4 regions of the Paenibacillus sp. P32E genome follow, and region 2 is predicted to be linked to each of the others. Evidence: predicted binding sites of a transcription regulator. Region 2 holds the regulator's gene; each other region holds the start of a gene.
The links. The regulator Rex, encoded in region 2, represses fermentation and respiration genes when NADH is low (regulators of the CRP and FNR family bind a similar motif). The targets are predictions, from matches to a motif close to TTGTGAAATATTTCACAA.

Region 1: A3848_RS28915 (helical membrane plugin domain-containing protein) is a predicted target of Rex. The motif match lies at 1,886-1,903, and genes of this name have one in related genera.
Region 3: A3848_RS23870 (formate/nitrite transporter family protein) is a predicted target of Rex. The motif match lies at 2,079-2,096, and genes of this name have one in related genera.
Region 4: pflB (formate C-acetyltransferase) is a predicted target of Rex. The motif match lies at 1,484-1,501, and genes of this name have one in related genera.

The regions. Positions count from the first base shown of each region.
Region 1 covers NZ_LVYY01000076.1:27,880-31,285, forward strand. The annotation lists gene A3848_RS28905 (alpha-galactosidase) at 1-961, shown strand, start outside; gene A3848_RS28910 (nitroreductase family protein) at 1,045-1,662, opposite strand; gene A3848_RS28915 (helical membrane plugin domain-containing protein) at 2,006-2,419, shown strand; gene A3848_RS28920 (NAD(P)/FAD-dependent oxidoreductase) at 2,438-3,406, shown strand, end outside.
Region 2 covers NZ_LVYY01000046.1:189,864-193,269, forward strand. The annotation lists gene dinG (ATP-dependent DNA helicase DinG) at 1-990, shown strand, start outside; gene A3848_RS25520 (redox-sensing transcriptional repressor Rex) at 1,177-1,830, shown strand; gene A3848_RS25525 (amidohydrolase) at 1,817-3,118, shown strand; gene A3848_RS25530 (cell wall elongation regulator TseB-like domain-containing protein) at 3,165-3,406, shown strand, end outside.
Region 3 covers NZ_LVYY01000035.1:229,938-233,343, forward strand. The annotation lists gene A3848_RS23865 (molybdopterin-containing oxidoreductase family protein) at 1-852, opposite strand, end outside; gene A3848_RS23870 (formate/nitrite transporter family protein) at 1,131-1,958, opposite strand; gene A3848_RS23875 (FAD-dependent oxidoreductase) at 2,245-3,406, opposite strand, start outside.
Region 4 covers NZ_LVYY01000012.1:74,210-77,615, forward strand. The annotation lists gene pflB (formate C-acetyltransferase) at 1-1,393, opposite strand, end outside; gene adhE (bifunctional acetaldehyde-CoA/alcohol dehydrogenase) at 1,657-3,406, opposite strand, start outside.

The sequences.
Region 1 (3,406 bases), on a different contig from region 2:
CCTGTGGTTTGAACCGGAGATGATCTCGCCGGACAGTGAGTTGTACCGGCAGCATCCCGATTGGTGTCTACATGTACAGGAACGCCGCAGAACGCTGGCCCGTACACAGCTGGTGCTGGACTTCTCACGCGAGGATGTCTGCCAGGCGATCGGTGACCGCATTGCTGCTGTGCTGCGGTCAGCGCCAATCACCTATGTCAAATGGGATATGAACCGCAATATGACTGAAATCGGATCTGCACAGCTGCCGCCGGAAAGACAACGCGAAACGGCGCACCGTTATATGCTTGGTCTGTATAGTGTGCTTGAACGGATTACCTCGGAATTCCCGGATGTGCTGTTCGAGAGCTGCTCTGGAGGCGGGGGACGTTTCGATCCCGGGATGCTCTTCTACATGCCGCAGACCTGGACGAGTGACAACACCGATGCAGTCAGCCGGCTCAAAATCCAGTACGGCACAAGTATCGTCTATCCGCTGAGCGCTATGGGCAGTCATGTATCTGCGGTTCCGAACCATCAGGTTCAGCGCAATACATCCCTGGAACTCCGTGGCCATGTGGCCATGTCAGGCAATTTTGGCTATGAGCTGGATTTGACGAAGTTCACAGAAGAAGAAAAGGCGGCGGTAAAAGCACAGGTGGCGCTGTACAAAGAACTGCGTCCGCTGGTTCAGTTTGGGGAGCAATACCGGCTCCTTAGCCCCTTTGAAGGAAATGAGACGGCGTGGCTGATTGCGGCAGAAGATCAGTCAGAGGCTGTAGTGGTCTATGTCCGTACACTGGCTGAGCCTAATGATAAGCTGTATTACCTGCGACTTAAGGGTCTTGATCCGGATGCGGATTATGAATGGCTGGAAGGCGGCGGTGTATACGGAGGCGATCATCTGATGTATGCGGGATTGCCGCTGCCTGCATTGCATGGTGATTTTCAAAGTATCCTGTGGCGTTTCCGCAGAGTGTAGAGCGTATTAATTACTACTGTTTAAGCAAAAAAAAGAGCCATCCGTGCTGCGTCCCGGATGGCTCTTTTTGCTGCGTGCATCCCTCAAAAGAACTCAACAAACTCATTCACCGGCTTGCGGTAGCCGCGGGGTCTGATCTTGTGCTTGTTGTCCTTGCCGATGGTAATAAGCATGACCGGTACCAAATTCTCAGGCAGGCTCAGGGTCGCCTTGAGGGCTTCAGAATCGAAACCGATCATCGGGCATGTATCCCAGCCCTTGTCCTTGGCAATCAGCATGAACTGCATCGCGGACAGGGAGGCATTGCGGATCGCTTCATCGCGCTGAAAAGCGTCATTTCCAATGTAGGCGCCATTGATGGCATCAATGGTGCCGTCAAATTCTTCCTCACTCATGGCTCCTAGCATTTTCAGGCCGCTATAGATTTCTGATGCCTGCAGATACGCATGCTTGTCTCCAAGCACGACGATAACGGCTGAAGCTGTGTGGATTTTATATTGGCCATAGGCTGCTTCACGGACTTTTTCTTTCAGCTCTTCATTGGCAACCACCTTATAATGCGCATGCTGCAAATTATAGGCTGAAGGGGCAAGACGGGCCAGCGAGAACATTTCCTCCAGCTCGCCCTGGGGAATCTCGATGCCCTCTACGAAGTTATTTGCGGATCTCCGTGCTTGAACCAATTCTGAAAAAGTACTCATGTTCGTTCCTCCATTGTGTATGTAGTGGTTAATAATTATTAATAGCTGATATTAATAAATAAACTTACTATTTGTTACTTGCTAAACATATCACGGCATTTTACCTTCGTCAATGACTAAAAGTAACGCTGCACTAAATTTTTTTACAAAAATGAGGGATATATCGAAATTCGAAGAAAAGAAGTGATTTTAATCACAAAATAAGGGTATAGAGGCAAAAAGATTGTGACATTTTTTACATAGAGAATGTTATAATAATCACATTGATTTAGAGATTAATTATTTCGTTCATCTGTAGTCCATCTTCTATATGAAATAAAGCTATTGTAAAGGAGCGCTCATTATGTCAGAAACCATTACTCAAACCAAAGCTTTTACCAAAGAAGATCTCCTGGATCAGCTCTTGAAGCCTGAGGTGCAGGAATCCCTAACAACACTGGTGGAGCAGCTTCCCCAGATTACACAGTTGGTTGGTGCATTAACCAAATCACTTGATTTTGTGCAGGCTGTTGCATCGGATGAAGTGCTGAAAAGTGATACAGTGGGTGCTATCAAGGAGCTTGCGGAGCCTGTAGTAGATTCCGTTAAAACGATGGCGGCTACAGTGATCGAAGCCAAAGATCGTGCCAGCGAGAGCAGTGAAACGATCAGCCTGTTCGGCATGATGCGAATGATTAAGGACCCCCAGGTGCAAAAAATGCTCCGTTTCATGAATGCATACCTGCAGGTCAGCGGCGAACGTAATCCACAAAAATAAGGACGGAGGAACATTATCATGTCAAAACATATCGTGATTCTCGGAGCTGGCTATGGCGGCCTTCTGAGTGCTATTAACTTGCGCAAATATATGAGTAAGGCTGAAGCTAAAATCACAGTCATCAATCAGTATCCGACGCATCAGATTATTACCGAGCTTCATCGTCTGGCCGCAGGGAGTGCCTCGGAACAAGCTGTTACTATGCCTCTTACCAAGCTATTTGCCGGAAAAGACATTGATCTGAAAATTGCCAAGGTGAAGTCATTCTCCGTTGACAACAAGCAGGTGCAGCTATCCGACGGTACGGCGCTCACGTATGATGCCCTTGTGGTTGCGCTTGGCAGCACTACGGCATACTTCGGCATCCCGGGGCTGGAAGAGTATAGCATGGTGCTGAAATCCGCTGCGGATGCGACAAAAATCCATGCCCATATTGAAGAACGCATTCGTGAATATTCCAAGACGCACAATCCTGCCGATGCGGCCATTCTGATTGGCGGCGGCGGACTGACCGGTGTGGAACTGGTAGGCGAGATTGCTGATGTGCTGCCGAAGCTGACCAAACGGTATGGTGTGAATGCTCAAGATATTAAGCTGATGCTGGTGGAGGCTGGGCCCAAAATCCTTCCAGTGCTGCCGGATCACTTGATTGAACGAGCGGTAACCAGCCTGACTGCCCGCGGGGTAACTTTCCTGACTGGTCTTCCTGTAACCAATGTGGCCGGCAATGTGATCGATCTGAAGGATGGCCAGCAGATTGTGGCTAATACCTTCGTGTGGACCGGTGGGGTTCAAGGCAATCCTCTTGTTGGTGAATCGGGTCTTGAAGTGAACCGCGGCCGTGCCACAGTCAATGATTTTCTGCAGTCGACCTCGCACCCGGATGTTTTTGTGGCAGGTGACAGCGCCGTTGTCTTCGCAGCAGATGGACGTCCATACCCGCCGACCGCACAAATCGCCTGGCAGATGGGCGAGCTGATCGGCTAC
Region 2 (3,406 bases):
ATCGGGGGGTTATTCAAGGACTTGGCCTCCATCCGTGAGCAAGTGCGTTTTTTCATGAACCTGAATGACGAGAATATCGTCTACTGGATGGAAGGTAGCGGCAACTATAGAGGGAAGTCACTGCAGTTGTATGCCGTACCAGTCGATGTCAGTGCCCAGCTCAAGGAACTCTTTTTTGATAAAAAGAAAAGCATAGTCCTTACTTCAGCTACTTTGTCCGTAGATAAGTCCTTTCAATTTATGATTGATAATCTGGGACTGGGCGAGTCTGCAGAACAGGGAAGGCTGATGACAGCACTGCTCCCATCTCCGTTTAAGTACCGTGAACAGGCACTTCTGGTCATACCGCGTGATTTCCCCAGTGTCAAAGGCAGTGTGGGCGATGCCCGTTTTGTCGATAAGCTGGTGCATTCATTGGCGGAGGCTGCTGTGGCTACACGGGGCCGGATGCTTGTGCTCTTCACTTCCTATAAAATGCTGCGCCAAGTCTATGATCCTCTAAAGGAGGCGCTTGTCTCCGAGGACATTACGGTACTGGGGCAGGGAGTGGAAGGCGGCAGCCGGAGTAAGCTGATCCGGCGTTTTCAGGACAGCTCCGCCTCTGTATTGCTCGGAACAAGCAGCTTCTGGGAAGGTGTGGATATTCCCGGCGAGGCTTTGACCTGTCTGGCCATTGTCAGACTGCCTTTTCAACCACCGAACCATCCGCTTGCGGAGGCTAAGGCAGAGCTGCTTCAGGCACAGAAAAAGAACCCGTTTATGAAGCTGTCGGTTCCCCAGGCGGTTATCCGCTTCAAACAGGGTTTCGGCCGGCTGGTGCGTACTGCCCAGGACCGGGGTATTGTTATAGTATATGATACCAGGGTTATCGAATCTTATTACGGAAAGTATTTCCTCTACTCGCTGCCTGGACCCAAAATGGAGCATATGCTGACGGATCAGATGGTTCCGCGAATTGCGGAATGGCTTGAAGACGGCAGCGTATCTTAACCTGCAATCATTTCAAATATAGTCAAGGAACAACGAAGCTCTGTTCTCCTGGTATCCGGTTCGTGCTGAGATACCAGGGAATGGATTGTACTTATGCTCACAAAACTTGGCATATGCTTACGAAGTGAGTTTTGTACGAAGTAATACTATGATGCATTGCTCACAAAACTTTTAGGAGGAGAAAATATGAAATCGGATAAAATATCGGAGGCCGTGGTACGCAGACTTCCAGTGTACCTGCGCTTCCTGAATGATCTCCTGAAGCGTGAAATCTCCACCGTATCTTCCCAGGAGCTGGGACAAAAGCTGGATCTGAATCCGGCGCAAATCCGCAAGGATTTGGCCTATTTCGGGGATTTCGGCAGAAAAGGTATTGGCTATGATGTGTCATACCTGATTGAGAAAATCCGCCATATCTTGAAGCTTGACCAGCAAATCAACGTGGCATTGGTGGGTGCAGGTAATCTCGGCCACGCTCTCTCAAATTACAATGCTTACTTGAAGGACACGATGAAAATCACTGCTGTTTTTGATTCCTATGCTCCCAAGGTCGGGCAGAAAATCAACTCACTCATTGTCCAGCCCATGGAAGAGCTGGGAAGCACGATCCGCGAGCAGGGCATCCGCATCGGTATTATCACTGTACCGGATAGTGAAGCACAGAATGTTGCAGATATTCTGGTGGATTCAGGCATTGAGGCGATCCTTAATTTTGCACCCGTAATCTTGAAGACGCCGTCCAACATCCGGATTCACGCCGCTGATTTTACTACCGATTTGCAGAGTCTGGCCTATTATTTGCACGATGGAAAGGACGAAGTGGAAGATGAACAGCAATAAGACAGTAATTGTAAATGGGCGATTTCTGGTTCCGGGTACGGAAAGTCCGGTTCTAAGCGGCTATATGACTATAGAAAATGATCTCATCACATACATAGGAGAAGTCAAACCTGTTATTGAAGAAGGGACACAGATCGTTGACGGCAGCCGTCTGCTGTTCATGCCGGGTCTGGTCAACACCCATGGCCACACCGCCATGTCTCTGCTCCGCGGATATGGGGATGACATGGTTCTTCAGAACTGGCTGCAGGAGAAGATGTGGCCCATGGAAGAAAAATTCACTAGTGACGATGTCTACTGGGGAACCTCTTTGTCTGTACTGGAAATGCTGAAGGGAGGCACAACCACCTTCCTGGATATGTATGACCATATGGACAGGGTTGCTGAGGTTTCAGAGCAGTCGGGAATGCGTGCCGTGCTTATGCGCGGGGTTATCGGCCTCTGTCCTGAGGATGTGCAGAACCATAAGCTGGCGGAGGCGATAGCCTTTGCGCGGAATTGGCATGGAAAGGCGGATGGAAGGATCACAACGATGATTTCCCCGCATGCCCCTTACACCTGTCCTCCTGAATTTTTCGTGAAATTTGTACAGGCTGCCCATGATCTGAACCTGCCTATGCATACACACATGTCCGAAACCCGGCGGGAGGTCGAGCAGAATGCCGCAGATTACGGCCTGCGTCCGGTAGCGCATCTGGAGAAGCTGGGGATGTTCACGCGCCCGGCCCTCGTGGCTCACGGGGTTCATTTGAATGATGAAGAAATAGAGATTCTAGCACGTTACAACGTAGGGGTATCCCATAATCCTGGCAGTAACTTGAAGCTCGCAAGCGGTGTAGCACGGGTACCGGAGCTGTTGCGTGCAGGAGTCAAGGTATCGCTGGGCACTGACGGTGCGGCAAGCAATAATAATCTGGATATGTTCGAGGAGATGCGCCTGGCTGCTCTGATCCACAAAGGTGTGAGCGGAGATCCAACAGCAGTACCTGCACCGGAAGCATTGCTGATGGCGACCGAATACGGCGCACAGTCGATTTTCCTGGACAACACAGGCCGGCTGGCTCCGGGAATGAAGGCTGATTTCATTGCCCTGGATATTGACCAGCCGCACTTCCTGCCTCATACAGACCTGCTCTCCCATGCCGTGTATTCAGCGAGTGCTAAGGATGTCGAGCATGTATGGGTGAATGGTAAGCAGGTTGTGAAGAATGGACAGTGCCTGACTTTAGATGAGGAACGAATCCGCCGCAAAGCACAGGAAACCTTTGAAAGCCTGCTGAAACGGTAAAAAGAACAGGATCTATGAAGCATCCAGAGGAAAGGGAGCTGCAACTTTGAAGAAAAGAAGAAAATGGCTTCTGCTGGGGATACTCCTGGTTCTGCTCCTTCTGTTCGGACTAAGCCAGTTCTATGCTTATGTGATGAAAGACCAGTGGAACGAACGCAGTGCAGCCAGAGAGGTTGCTGAAGCAAGGGCAGGATTGACCGAGGTAACCAAAGCACAGAAGTCCGTATGGGACGAAAATTCGGTATACTGGGTACTTACAGGACGAAATGCAGCTGGAACGGACCTTAT
Region 3 (3,406 bases), on a different contig from region 2:
GGCCAGCTTCTCGATATCTGCCGCCGCAATGCCAGTAATCTCTGCGACCCGTTCTGGCGGATATGCAAGCACATGCTCGCGCAGCTCCGTGTGCCCCGTTGTATAACGCTCCATAAATGCTTCATCCGTCATGCCATCCCTGAACAAGATATGCATCATCCCTAGCGCGAGGGCTGTATCCGTGCCGGGATAGAGCGGCAGGAACCAGTCTGCCCACTGTGCCGTACGGTTGCGGTGCACATCGATCACGACCACCTTCGCCCCCCGTTTACGGGCCTGTTCGGCATAGATGACCTGATGCATGTTCGTGCTGACAATGTTGCCGCCCCAGACAATGATCAGATCGGCATTGACCGTATCCTCGGGACTTGTCCCGCCATTGAATCCCATCGTATATTTCCAGCCAGCAGTGCCTGCCGCACTGCAAATGCCCTGCTCCAGACGACTTGCACCGAGCGCATTAAAAAACCGCCGGTCCATCCCGTCCACACTAAGCACCCCCATATTGCCATAGAAGCTGTAAGGGAGAATGCTTTCCGGCCCATAGGTACCGGACAGTTCCTTGAAACGGCTGGCGATTTCACCGATGGCCTCCTCCCAGCTGATCGGCTTGAAAGAACCACTCCCTTTCGGCCCTGTACGACGCAGAGGCTGCAACAGACGTTCGGGGTGATGCACCCGTTCCGCCATATGCCGTACCTTGTTGCAGATCGCCCCTTTGGTCACCGGATGCTCGGGGTTGCCTTCCACCTTAATGATTTTGCCGTCCTGCTTATGCACTAGAAGTCCGCATGTGTCAGGGCAATCCAGCGGACATACCGCCGGAAAAACCCCATCTCCGCTGTAACTCATGGGCGTTAGTCCCCCCTTGTCACTTGAATATGTATATTCTATAACTGCACCTGTTCTACGTAAAGAAAATAGGCGAAAACAAACTGATTCGTTCCAACTATGTCAGGGTAATAGAGCATATGAAACACTCCCTATGAATTCGCCGTGAGCCCGATTTCGTTCCCCCGAGTCGGATATGCACGGCGAATTTTGTGTTGTCTGAGATACAAAAAGACACTCCCTAATAGATATCAGGGAGTGTCTGTATAACCATCCAGCCCATGCGGACCGTTAGTATTTTATGCGTGTTTTTTTACACCGGCAGCAGAAATACCTTCCACCGATTGAATAGCCGCTGGCGCTTTGCGCAGGTAAGCCATCCAGTATGCAAAAGCGACGAAGATGGCGCCGCCTGTCAGGTTGCCCAGCCAGACCGGAGCGAAATTGCCGAAATACTGCGACCAGGTAAAGTGACCTTCAAAAATAGCAGCAGGGATAAGGAACATGTTAGCTACAACGTGCTGGAAGCCGATAGCTACAAACGCCATGGTCGGAAACCAGATCCCGAGGATTTTACCACTGAAATTATCCGCTCCGTAAGAGAGCCATACCGCCAGGGCAACGAGCCAGTTACAACCGATACCGGAAACAAAGGCCTGCAGGAAGGTAGCATCAATCTTGTGTCCGGCCATATCCACCAGTTTATCCAGATACACGCCATCTGCAGTGAGGCCAACAACGTGGCCGAAGAAATAAGCGACGAACAAGGCGCCGGCGAAATTACTGATTGTAATCAGCACCAGATTCTTGAACATTTCCCATAGCGAAATCTTCTTCGCCATAAAAGCCAGCGGCACAGCCATCATATTACCGGTCAGCAGTTCCCCTCCGGCCAGCAGCACCAGGATCAGACCTACCGGGAACACGGAAGCGCCGATAAAGTTAGCGATAGAGCCCCATTCCTTCGGTGCGCCTGCGATAACGCGAATGTCCAGCAAAAATCCGAGCGCGATGAACGCTCCCCCCAAGAAGCCAAGAATAAGTACGGTACTGAGTGAATTATGCGCCTTCTTAATTCCGTTCTCTACCGTGACTTCGGCAATCCCCTGCGGTTTGTTATAAGCCATGATTCCTATCCCCTTCGAATTACTTAAAATTTGTTCCTTTATGCCATTGTAGCGTGTCAACTAACACATTTACGTGATAAATATCACTCTTGTAAAAACTAAGTGAAAGTTTTCACTGACATGTCAAATTTACCACAAAAGCATCCGCTGCGGAATATTTTTTATCTCAGAAGAGACGAATTCCCCATTTTCTGCGGGAGTCAACTTCCGTTACCCCAAAATGCCAGAGCACAACAAAAAGCCGGAGCCGCAAAATCGGCTCCGGCTAACGGGGGCAGCCTTAGGTTTAGACAGTTACGGTTTCTTTACGGGCAACTGTTGCAGGCAGGGCTTGAAGTCCCGCTGTATTCAAGAAATTCCAAGGCTTGTTGTAGTGCGGCTGGAAGAAGAAATCAATGAAGGCCAGCTGGTCTACAGTCATTTTATTCTGAATGCACACTGACACGGTATTGATCGACTGTGTCAGATCCATCTTGGACATGATCTGTGCGCCGAGAATGCGGCGGGTCGAGCGGTCATAGACCACTTTTAGCTGAACCTGCTCAAAGGTTGGCATAAACTCGGGACGATAGTTGTCGGTCAGCAGAACACTCTCGATATCCATTCCTTCTGCAATAGCGGCATCCTCTGTCAGCCCGGTTCCGGCAATATTATCTTCATAAATCTTTATTCCCGAAGTTCCCTGTGTACCCATGTATGGGATCGTCTGCGATACCAGGTTGCGGGCTACCAGTGTTCCCATGCGTACAGCGTTGGTGGCCAGCGGAATGTAAGCATGTTTGCCGGTTGGATTATAATGAATTGCACAGCTGTCACCGGCGGCATAGATGTCCGGAAGGCTGGTCTGCATATAGTCATTGACGATAATCGCGCCGTTAGGCAGCATATCCACCTTACCCTTCAGCAGTTCGGTATTCGGACGGAATCCGATACAGAGGATAACCAGGTCGGTCTCATGCTCGCCTTTGCTAGTGATTACCTTGGTCACTTTGCCGTTCTCGCCAACAAACGAGCTAACCTTCTCGCCAAGTGCCAGAGTGATTCCGTGATCCTCCAGCGATTTTTGAATAGGAGTCGTGAATTCTTCATCCAGATATTTGCTCAGGATACGGTCCTCGCCGTCAATTAGCGTAACCTGTTTGCCATTCATTTGAAAAGCCTCCACCAGCTCGACTCCGATATACCCGGCACCGACAACAGTGATTCTGTCCACCTGCTGCGCTCTTTCGATGATGGTGTTGGAATGATTGTAGTTCTTGGAGAGGAGAATACCGTCAAGCTCCATGCCCTCCAGCTTGGGAACAATCGGCCATGAGCCGGTAGTCATGATCAGCTTGTCATAGGAGTCATCGAATTCCTGGCCTGTCGCCAGATTGCGGGCACGCAGTGTTTTGCGGTCGGTATCAATCCCGATAACTTCGTGACGCATGTTCGTCTTGACGCCTAGC
Region 4 (3,406 bases), on a different contig from region 2:
TGATGCGAGGCAGTTCAGGTCCTACCTGTACGCCGGACTTTTCATCCACACCACCGTTGATAGCATACAGCAAAGCTTTTGCCAGGTTGGCACGAGCTCCAAAGAACTGCATTTGCTTACCGATACGCATTGCGGATACGCAGCAAGCAATACCGTAGTCATCACCGTAGATTGGACGCATCAAATCGTCATTTTCATATTGAATCGAGCTGGTTTCGATGGAAACCTTAGCACAGAATTTCTTGAAGCCTTCTGGCAATTTTTCAGACCACAGTACAGTCAGGTTCGGCTCTGGAGCTGGTCCCAGATTGTAAAGGGTGTGCAGGAAACGGAAGCTATTCTTGGTTACGCGTGTAGTTCCGTCTACAGACATACCGCCAATGGATTCAGTAACCCAAGTTGGGTCTCCACTGAACAGTTCATTGTAATCAGGAGTACGCAAGAACTTAACGATACGCAGTTTCATGATGAAATGATCTGTCAGTTCCTGTGCTTGTTCTTCGGTCAGTGTTCCTTCTGCAAGGTCACGTTCTACATAGATATCAAGGAAAGAGGATACGCGTCCCAGGGACATAGCAGCACCGTTCTGTTCTTTGATAGCAGCCAGGTAACCGAAGTACACCCATTGGAAAGCTTCTTTAGCATTATTTGCAGGTTTGGAGATATCCATTCCATGCATTTCAGCCATTTTCTTCAATTCGCCAAGTGCACGAATCTGCTCGGAAATTTCTTCACGGAGACGAATAACATTTTCGGTCATGGAATCAACTTCAAGGTTGTTAAGGTCTTGTTTCTTTTCTTTAATCAGGAAATCAATGCCGTAAAGAGCTACACGACGGTAGTCACCGATAATACGGCCACGGCCGTAAGCATCAGGAAGACCAGTGATAATACCTGCTTTACGAACAGCTCTCATTTCAGAGGTATATGCATCAAATACGCCTTGGTTATGCGTTTTGCGGATGTTCGTGAACATTTCAACAATGTTTTGCGGAAGTTCGAAGCCGTAAGCCTTGGTAGCATCGATCATCATCTTGATTCCGCCGAAAGGTTGAATGGAACGTTTGAAAGGTGCATCTGTTTGAACGCCGACAATTTGTTCTTTGTCTTTGTCAATATAACCAGGGTTGTGAGATACGATAGTGGATACAGTATTAACGTCCACATCCAGCACACCGCCATTAGCAATTTCCTGCTTGGTCATTTCAGATACAATTTTCCAAAGTTCAGTAGTATTGTAAGTAGGGCCTGCAAGGAAATCTTCCTTGCCAAGATAAGGTTTGATGTTCTTTTCAATAAAATCATTAACGTTTACTTTTCTGGACCATTTGCCTTTTGCAAAACCGCGCCATCCAGACTTAACCTCTTGTACATCTTTTTCAATCACCGACATGCTAAATCCCTCCATTTATATTTAGTATATTTGTAGAGATCGCGGGCTTGAAGGTTAATCCCGTGTCTCGTGATCCCAAAAAAGATCTAGTTGTTATAAAATTCACAATTGCATCTTCATAAACGGGACCGTTGTCTATATAAACATTTTAGTTTATTTTCTGAAAAAGGACTGTGACAAATATCACTCTTTCGGTGATATTTGTCACTTCCATCCAGTCCCATATTAACCTATAAACTCATTTTTTGCTAAACAACCGTTAATTAGTTATCGAATCTGCCATAGAAAGCATTCCGATATACATCAGCAAGTTCAGAAACCAGTGGCAGCTTAGGATTGGCAGTTGTGCATTGGTCTTCAAATGCACGGTCAGCCAAGTAATCTACACGGGATTCGAAATCCTTAGGATCGAAGCCAAGCGCTTGGAACGATTCTTCAATACCGAGTTTTTTGTTCATGTCGCGGATCGCGTTGATCAGGCTTGTTACGCCTTCTTCAGTAGTGCGTGCTGGCAATCCCAGAATACGTGCGATTTCGGCATAACGTTCGTCAGCTACAAAGTGCGAATATTTAGGGAACGAAGCGAACTTTGTAGGTTTTTTAGCGTTGTAGCGGATAACGTGTGGCATCAGAATTGCATTGGTGCGGCCGTGAGCGGTGTGATACTGTCCGCCCCATTTGTGCGCCAAGCTGTGGTTGATACCCAAGAATGCGTTGGCAAATGCCATACCAGCCAGCGTAGATGCGTTGTGCATTTTTTCGCGGGCAAGCTTGTCGCCTTGCAATGCCGATTTTTCAAGGTATTGGAATACCAATTGGATAGCTTTGATAGCCAGACCGTCCGAGTAGTCACTTGCCATTACGGAAACGTAAGCTTCGATGGCATGAGTCAATACGTCCATACCTGTATCAGCTACAGCTGTTTTTGGCAAGCTGTATACAAACTCAGGATCGATGATAGCTACGTCTGGAGTCAGCTCATAATCAGCCAATGGGTATTTAGTGTTGTTGGCAGTTGTTTTGTCAGTAATAACCGCGAAAGAAGTTACTTCCGAACCTGTACCCGATGTAGTTGGAATCGCTACGAATTTCGCTTTGTTTCCAAGCTTAGGGAATTTGTATACGCGTTTCCGGATATCCATGAATTTCTGTTTCAGGCCGTTAAAGTCAGCGTCTGGGTGTTCGTAGAACAACCACATGCCTTTGGCAGCATCCATAGGGGAACCGCCACCGAGTGCGATGATGCAGTCCGGTTGGAATCTGTTCATCATTGCAGTACCTTTTTCTACAGTAGTAGTCGATGGATCTGGTTCAACTTCAGAGAACACTTCGATCGCTACTGGAGTCTGGCGTTGACGCAGGTAGTGCTCAACTCTTTCTACATAGCCCAGTTTAACCATCATTGGGTCAGTGATGATAGCTACCCGTGTGATGTCAGGCATTTTAGCCAGGTATTGAGTGGATCCCTTTTCGAAGTAAATTTTGTCAGGTACTTTAAACCATTGCATATTCACGGTACGACGGTTCACCCTTTTCACGTTGATCAGATTGATGGCAGTTACGTTCTGCGATACAGAGTTGCGGCCATAAGATCCGCAGCCCAGAGTCAGTGAAGGGATATTCGTATTGTAGATATCGCCGATTGCGCCATGTGTGGAAGGCGAATTGACAAGAATACGTCCTGTTTTCAGACGGTGCGAGAACTTCATGATCACTTCTTCGTTGTTGGAGTGGATGGCCGAGCTGTGGCCCATACCGCCAAATTCAACAATCTGTGCTGCGCGTTCGATACCCTGGTCTGCGTTTTTAACTTTGTAGCAAGCAAGAACCGGGCTCAATTTTTCAGCGGACAGCGGATATTTGGTGCCTACGCCTTCAAGCTCAGCTACCAGAATCTTCGTGCCGGCAGGAACTTGAATTCCGCACATTTCAGCAATTTTCACTGCGGATTGACCTACAATTGCAGGGTTTACTGCGCACTTTTCTACGTTCATTGCGCCGCTTGTCAGCTTG